2 regions of the Mycobacterium sp. RTGN5 genome follow, and region 2 is predicted to be linked to the other one. Evidence: predicted binding sites of a transcription regulator. Region 2 holds the regulator's gene; the other holds the start of a gene.
The links. Region 2 encodes HspR, which represses chaperone genes until heat shock. Its sites were predicted from a motif close to ANNTGAGTNNNNNNNACTCANNT; they were not measured.

Region 1: a site for HspR is predicted at 1,758-1,780, ahead of lon (endopeptidase La). Genes of this name have one in related genera too.

The regions. Positions count from the first base shown of each region.
Region 1 covers NZ_JAPZLA010000002.1:667,578-671,645, reverse strand. Annotated here, with positions in the region: gene lon (endopeptidase La) at 1-1,746, opposite strand, end outside; gene SLQ31_RS15950 (alpha/beta hydrolase family protein) at 1,888-2,886, opposite strand; gene SLQ31_RS15945 (DUF1810 domain-containing protein) at 3,114-3,533, shown strand; gene SLQ31_RS15940 (alpha-amylase family protein) at 3,572-4,068, opposite strand, start outside.
Region 2 covers NZ_JAPZLA010000007.1:36,553-40,620, forward strand. Annotated here, with positions in the region: gene dnaK (molecular chaperone DnaK) at 1-144, shown strand, start outside; gene grpE (nucleotide exchange factor GrpE) at 141-776, shown strand; gene dnaJ (molecular chaperone DnaJ) at 811-1,995, shown strand; gene SLQ31_RS25805 (heat shock protein transcriptional repressor HspR) at 1,995-2,372, shown strand; gene SLQ31_RS25810 (aldose 1-epimerase) at 2,446-3,348, opposite strand; gene SLQ31_RS25815 (hypothetical protein) at 3,358-3,612, opposite strand; gene SLQ31_RS25820 (FAD-binding oxidoreductase) at 3,683-4,068, opposite strand, start outside.

The DNA.
Region 1 (4,068 bases), on a different contig from region 2:
CTCGGCCGACTCCGGCATGAACCGCGGCCGGCCCAGGTACCCGACCAGGTCGGGCTCATCAATGGTGAGGCTGGTCAGCCCGTCCACCAACTTGGTGGTGACCTTGCGCATGGCCTTGGCCAGCAGCCGCTCGAACTGACGGACACCGGGTTCCCGGGTGTAGTCCGCGGCGATCTTGTGCAGTGCCGCGTCGGTCACCGTGACCTCCTCGGGGGTCAGCGCCGCCCGATCCCGCTGCCGTGGCAGCAGGTAGTCGCGGGCGATGTCCACCTTGTCGTCCTCGGTGTAGCCGTCGATGGACACCAGTTCCATGCGGTCCAGCAGCGCGGACGGGATGTTCTCGATCACGTTGGCCGTGGCCAGGAACACCACGTCGGACAGGTCGAGATCCAGGTCGAGGTAGTGGTCGCGGAACGTATGGTTCTGCGCCGGGTCCAGGACCTCCAGCAGGGCGGCCGACGGGTCGCCACGGTAGTCCGAGCCGACCTTATCGATCTCGTCGAGCAGCACGACCGGGTTCATCGAACCGGCCTCGCCGATCGCACGGACGATCCGGCCGGGCAGCGCGCCGACGTAGGTGCGCCGGTGACCGCGGATTTCGGCCTCGTCGCGCACGCCGCCCAGGGCGACGCGAACGAACTTGCGGCCCAGCGCGCGGGCCACGCTCTCACCCAGCGACGTCTTACCGACTCCTGGCGGGCCGGCCAGCACCATCACCGCACCCGACCCGCGTCCACCGACGACCTGCAGGCCGCGTTGGGCACGACGGGAACGCACGGCCAGGTACTCCACGATGCGGTCCTTGACGTCGTCCAGCCCGTGGTGGTCGGCGTCGAGGATTTCCCGGGCCGCCTTCAGATCGGTCGAGTCTTCGGTGCGCGAGTTCCACGGCAGGTCAAGGACGGTGTCCAGCCAGGTGCGGATCCAGCCGCCCTCGGGGCTCTGCTCGCTGGAGCGTTCCAGCTTGCCGACCTCACGCAGCGCCGCCTCGCGGACGTTGTCGGGCAGGTCAGCAGATTCGACGCGAGCACGGTAGTCATCTGAACCGTCGGGCTCGCCTTCGCCGAGCTCCTTACGAATGGCATTGAGCTGTTGGCGCAGCAGGAATTCCTTCTGCGTCTTCTCCATACCGTCGCGGACGTCCTCGGCGATCTTGTCGTTGACCTCGACCTCGGCCAGCAGGTCACCGGTCCAGCCGATGAGCACGCGCAGCCGCTCGGCCACATCCTCGGTCTCCAGCAGCTGACGCTTCTGCACGTCAGTCAGGTACGAGGCGTAGCCGGCGGTGTCGGCCAACGCCGACGGATCGGCGATCTTGTTGACCACGTCGACGATCTGCCAGGCCTCACGGCGCTGCAGCATCGCCAGCAGGAGCTTCTTGTACTCCCCGGCCAGGGTCTTGGTGTCCTCGGCTATTTCGCCCTCGGTCACTTCCTCCACCTCGACCCACAGCGCCGCACCGGGTCCGGTTGTGCCCGACCCGATATGAGCACGGCTTTCACCCCGGACCACCGCGGCGGCGCCGCCTCCCGGAATCCGGCCCACCTGCACGATCGATGCCAAGACGCCGTACGTGGGGTAGCGATCGTCCAGGCGCGGCGCGATGAGCAGCTGGCCGGAGTCGGTCGCCTGAGCTGCGTCGACCGCAGCGCGGGCGGCATCGTCGAGCGTGATCGGAACCACCATTCCGGGCAGCACGATCGGGTCGCTGACAAAAAGCACCGGCACAGATTTGGCTTCAGCCATCAGTCCTCCAAAGTTCAGTCTGATGGGCTCAACCCTGGTGCCTGCCGCTTTGTTCCCCGCGTTTCGGCGGATGGCGACACAAAGCAGCGAGCCTGCCGCCGGGGGGGTGGCGACAGGCTCGCTGTGGTTTGTTGCGTTGGATCAGCCAGCGGACGGGGTGGCCCCCAGAACCCGCTGCATATCCGGGATCATCTGCTGCAGCTGCGATCCCCAGTAGCCCCAGCTGTGCGTGCCGTTCGTCGGGAAGTTGAACACGCCGTTGCGTCCACCAGCCGCGAGGTAGTTGTCCATGAAGGTCTTGTTGGTCCGCAACGTGAAGCCTTCGAGGAACTGCGCGGCCATCAGGTTGCCGCCACCACCGGAGGTGTCCAGATCCGACGGCGTACCGGTGCCGCAGTAGATCCAAACCCGGGTGTTGTTGGCGACCAGCTGGTTGATGTTGACCATCGGGTCGTTGCGGCGCCATGCCGGGTCAGACGACGGACCCCACATGCTCTGCGCGTTGAAACCGCCCGCGTCGTTCATCGCCAGACCGATCAGCATCGGCCACCAGCCCTCGGAGGGGTTCAGGAAGCCCGACAGTGATGCGGCGTAGGTGTACTTCTGCGGGTAGTAGACCGAGTAGGTCAGTGACGCGCTACCGGCCATCGACAGACCGACGACGGCATTGCCGTTGGGGTCGACGCCATAGTTGGCGGCCAGGTAGGCCGGCAGTTCCTGGGTCATGAACGTTTCCCACTTGTAGGTGTAGTTCTGACCATTGCCCTGCGACGGCTGGTACCAGTCGGTGTAGAAGCTCGACTGGCCACCGACCGGCATCACCGTCGACAGGCCCGAGCCGTTCAGCCACTCGAACGCCGGGGTGTTGATGTCCCAGCCGTTGTAGTCGTCCTGGGCGCGCAGACCGTCGAGCAGGTACACCGCGTGCGGGCCACCGCCCTGGAACTGGATTCGGATATTTCGGCCCATTGCGGCCGACGGGACATCAAGGTAGAGAACCGGCAGTCCGGGCTTGGAGAAGGCGGCCGCTGTCGCCGACCCGCCGACAACGCCGATTAGGCCGGGTAGAAAGAGTGCGGCCGCAACGGCTGCCGCCAGGCGGCGCAACCATGTGCCTCGCATCATCTCGACGATCTTCATGACGGAAACCATCACCTTTCATAAGCGTTTCACAAGCGGAGAAGTGCTGTGCGCAGGTAGCTAAACACGCACGGCACTGCCGACTCGGTACGCGCCGCGGTGCGCCAAGTCGCGGTTCGCTAACGATCAGGAGACGTGCCGGACTCGGGATCTAGGTGCACCCCAACAACTTTGAATTAGTCGCCAATAACGGGACGGTCACGCCCCGGCAACGATACGGTGGAGGAATGGATGACCCGTTCGACCTGCAACGCTTCGTCGACGCCCAGGATCGCATGTACGACCGGGCTGTCGCCGAACTGCGAGCCGGCACCAAACACAGCCACTGGATCTGGTTCATTTTCCCGCAACTCGCCGAGCTCGGAAGCAGTTCGACAGCAAGGCTTTACGGCATCAAATCGATGGCCGAGGCGCAGGCCTACCTGGCCCATCCGGTGCTCGGGGCGCGGCTGCGTGAGTGCGCCCAACTGCTGGCCGCCATCGAAGGCGCCTCGATCAAAGAGATCTTCCCCTGGCCGGACAACCTGAAGGTGTGTTCGTCGATGACGCTGTTCGCCAAGGCCACCACCGACAATGCCGATTTCCTGGTGGTATTGGACAAGTTCTACGACGGCGAGCAAGACCCGCTGACCGTGGAACTGCTCTAGGTGGGACACAGCACCAGCTAAGTGGGACACAGCACCAGCTAAGTGGGCCGAAGCACCAGCCAGCCCTGCGGCGGTACCACCACGTCGCTGACGATCTCCTCCGGCGGCGCCGCCGTGCCACCCACCAGCTGCGCTTGTCCGCCGATGAGCGAGGCGACCGGCAGGCGCATCGGCGAATCGGCGATGTTGAGTGCGACGATCAGCGCGTCGTCACCGTTGCGGGTCTCGTAAGCATAGGTGCGGTTGTCCAGTTGCAGCGCAGTGGTTTTCGCTTCCTGCAACCACGGGTTTCGCCGGCGCAACCCGATCAGATACTGGTGCAGGTTCAGGGTTTCGCGTCCGGCGGCGTCCGGCTGCGGCGGCGGCGGGCCGAACTCGGGCCGGACCGCGTCGTCGCCGCCGGCCCGCTCCTCTTTGACACCGTGGGATCCGAGCTCGTCGCCGGCGTAGATGCTGGGCACGCCGCCGGTGGTGAACAGCAGCACCAGCGCGTGCGTCACATGCTCGGGGCGTTCCAACTGGCTGGCGATGCGCG
Region 2 (4,068 bases):
GGCCAGGAGTCTCAGGCTCTTGCTTCGGCGATCTATGAGAACACTCAGGCTGACCAGGCCGCGGATGCCTCAGGCCGCCCGTCTGACGACGACGTCGTGGACGCCGAGGTCGTTGACGACGACGATGTCCAGGAGAACAAGTGAGCGAAGGTCGCGAGGACGAACCGGTAACTGTCACCGACAAGCGCCGAATCGACCCCCAGACCGGAGAAGTTCGCGAGCCCTCCGGCCCGGCCCCCAGTGGGTCGGTGCCGGAGGCTCCGAGCGCCGGTGGGGAGCAGGCCGACAAGGTTGCCGAGCTCACCGCTGATCTCCAGCGGGTACAGGCCGACTTCGCCAACTACCGCAAGCGCGCACTGCGCGATCAGCAGGTGGCCGGTGAACGTGCCAAGGCCACGGTGGTGAACCAGCTGCTCCCAGTGCTCGACGACTTCGACCGCGCCCGCAGCCACGGCGACCTGGAAACCGGTCCGCTGAAATCGGTCGCCGACAAGCTGACGGCCGCCTTGGCCGGACTGGGCCTGACGGCCTTCGGTGCCGAGGGTGACGAGTTCGACCCGTCCCTGCACGAGGCAGTGCAGCACGAGGGCGAGGGCTCCAAGCCGGTCATCGGCACGGTGATGCGGCAGGGCTACAAGCTCGGCGACCTCGTGCTGCGGCACGCGCTCGTCGGGGTGGTCGACACCGTCGACGATGGGTCCGCGGCACAAGCCGGGACGGCCGACACGCCCGTCAACGGCGGGCAGAGCGGCGCACAGAACGCAGAATCGAACTAACACGATGACGAACGGTGAGAGGAGGTGACGCGGCATGGTTCAACGAGAATGGGTTGAGAAGGATTTCTACAAGGTGCTCGGCGTCTCCTCCGACGCCAGCGAGGACGAGATCAAGCGGGTGGCCCGCAAGCTGCTCGCGGAGAATCACCCGGACCGCAACCCGGACAACGCCACAGCCGACGACCGCTACAAGGAGGTCGGCGAGGCCAGGGATGTGCTGACCGATCCGGCCAAGCGCAAGGAATACGACGAAACCCGGCGGATGTTCGCCGGCGGCGGCTTCGGCCGTCGCGGCAACGGCGGCGGCGGTGGGTTCGGCGGATTCAGTAGCTACGGCGCCGACGGCGGCGAGTTCAACCTGAACGATCTGTTCGACACCGCCGGCCAGACCGGCGGCACGAACATCGGCGACCTGTTCGGTGGTCTGTTCGGGCGCGGCGCCCCGCCGCGACCCAGCCGGCCGCGGCGCGGCAAGGACCTGGAGACCGAGACCGATCTCGACTTCCTGGAGGCGACCAAGGGTGTCGCCATGCCGCTGCGCCTGACCAGCCCTGCCCCGTGCACGAATTGCCATGGCAGCGGCGCACGTCCGGGCACCAGCCCGAAGGTGTGTCCGAACTGCAACGGCTCCGGGGTGATCAACCGTAACCAGGGTGCGTTCGGGTTCTCCGAGCCGTGCACCGACTGCCGGGGGAGCGGCTCGATCATCGAGCACCCCTGCGACGAGTGCCACGGCACCGGGGTGACCACCCGGACTCGCACGATCAATGTCCGGATCCCACCGGGCGTCGAGGATGGTCAGCGCATTCGGCTGGCCGGTCAGGGTGAAGCCGGGCTGCGCGGTGCGCCGTCAGGTGACCTGTATGTCACCGTGCACGTGCGGCCGGACAAGGTGTTCGGCCGTGACGGCGACGACCTGACCGTGACGGTTCCGGTGAGTTTCACCGAACTGGCCTTGGGCACAACGCTTTCCGTTCCCACTCTGGAGGGCAAGGTCGGTGTGCGGGTGCCCAAGGGCACCTCCGACGGCCGGATCCTGCGGGTGCGCGGGCGCGGCGTGTCCAAGCGCGACGGCGGCCATGGCGACCTGTTGGTCACCGTCAAGGTCGCGGTGCCACCCAACCTCGAGGGCCAGGCGCTCGAGGCGCTGGAGGCCTATGCAACCGCGGAGCGGGTGAGTGGCTTCGACCCCCGTGCTGGATGGGCGGGTAATCGGTGATGGCTTCGTCAGAAGAGACTCGAACGTTTTTGATTTCGGTGGCCGCCGAGCTGGCCGGTATGCATGCGCAGACGCTGCGCACCTACGACCGGCTCGGTCTGGTCAGCCCCCGGCGCAGTTCCGGTGGCGGACGGCGGTATTCGGAACGTGACGTCGAGCTGCTGCGCGAGGTGCAGCGGCTTTCCCAGGACGAGGGCGTCAACCTGGCCGGCATCAAGCGGATCATCGAACTGACCAATCAGGTCGAGGCGCTGCAGTCGCGGGTCGAGGAGATGATGCGCGAGGTGGAGTTGTTGCGCGCCAACCAGCGTCGTGATCTGGCGGTCGTGCCGAAGAGCACGGCGCTGGTGGTCTGGAAGCCGCGCGCGAGCCGCTAACTCTCTGCGCCGAGATCGACGAAATGGTGCGAATTACTCGCACTTTCGCGCCCGTTTGTCGGTTTGGGCGCAATCAATCCACGCGGATGGTGAATACCGCGGTGGCAGGCTGGCCCTGTGTCGCCGTTCGGTAGGCACCGGTGCGCAGTGAGTTGGCCGGTGCGGTCATCGGCTCGATGGCGACGAGATCGTCGTTGGCGGGGGCGAAGATCTGTGCCGCCGAGAATCCCTGGTCGTAGACCACCTCGATGCGGCGGTCACCGCCGGCGAGGGTGAACACCGCGCCCTGCGGCACTTCGTCGAAGCCGTCGTCAAAGGTCTTGTCGCCCAGCTTCTCCGAGTACGCCGGCCATTCCTGAGTCCCACCGGTCGGGATGCCTCGGTCGTCCAGCGCGAGATGCTGCAGCCGCGGAGTGTGCAGTGTCCACTCCGACCGTGGGACTCCGGCAATGGTGAAATACGGGTGGAATCCGTAGCACAGCGGCACCGCCACCGCAGTCGTCGGCGTCACCGTCGTCTGCACCGTGAGCGCGCGGTCGGCCAGCGTGACATCGAGGGTGAGCACGTGCGGGAACGGGAAGCTGGCCAGCAAGCCCGGGTGGTTGCCGAAGTTCACGTCGGCGGTCAGCCGGTTCTCGGATTGTTCGGTGACCAGCCAGCTCGGGTAGGCCGCGAGCACGCCGTGCATCGGCAATCCGTTCGTGTCGGTGCGCACACCGCCAACCCCGGTCGTCAGCGTCACGGCTCCACCGTCGACGTCATATCCGTTGGCGCTCAGTCGATTAGCCCACGGATACAGGATGGGGATGCCGAACGTCTTGGCGTCCGACAGGTAGGCGCCCAGCCCGCGGCGCTGCCCAAGCAGTTCCACACCGTCGTCGGATAGCGACGTGCAGACCATCCCCGCCGACGGCACATACGTGGCGGTCAGGGGTGAGGACGGATCGCGTAGGACAACGGACGGCAGCGGGGCCATCGTCGGAGTCTATCGGCGCGGTGGGGACAGAACGCCCTCGCGATGGGCCCGTTCCAGATTGGCCATCACGCGGTCCACCACCGTTGCGTAGGCGGCACCGTTGTTCAGGATGTCGTCACGACCTTGATGGCGCAGGTAGGTGTCGAGGCGCCGCTCCAGCGTCCAGTCCCAGTAGGTCCGTCCGGTATAGGGCGAGCAGAGAAACTCCCACGCGATGGCGTCGAGTTCGTGGACGTCGGTCTTGGCCAGACCAGCAGACGTCATCTCTGCGCCCCTCACTGCCACCCCCTCGAGCAATATTGGTCCCAATCGCGACCGATGGGAAGGGGCAAATTCAGATTGGGTCGTGCTGGATGCGCTCGGGCGGTGCGCCTTTGGCGACCAGCGCGTCGTAAGTGGCGCGGACCATGGCGGGGCCGCCGCAGATCAGGATCTGGCGATCGCCCCATGCCCCGTATTTGGTCACCACATCGGGGAGTCGTCCGGTCTGGCGCACATGCAGGCCGCGAGGTGGCTGGACGTCGGGATAGTCGGCCGCCCAGGGCGGGTCACCGGCGTACTCCGACACCGGTGACACCGACAGCCACGGGTTGGAGGCAGCGATCTCCCACAGGGTCCGCAGGTCGTACAGCTCGCAGGGATAGCGGGCGCCGAAGAACAGGTGAACCCTGGGGTTCTCGCCGAACCGGCACAGGTCCATGATCAGCGCGCGCAGCGGCG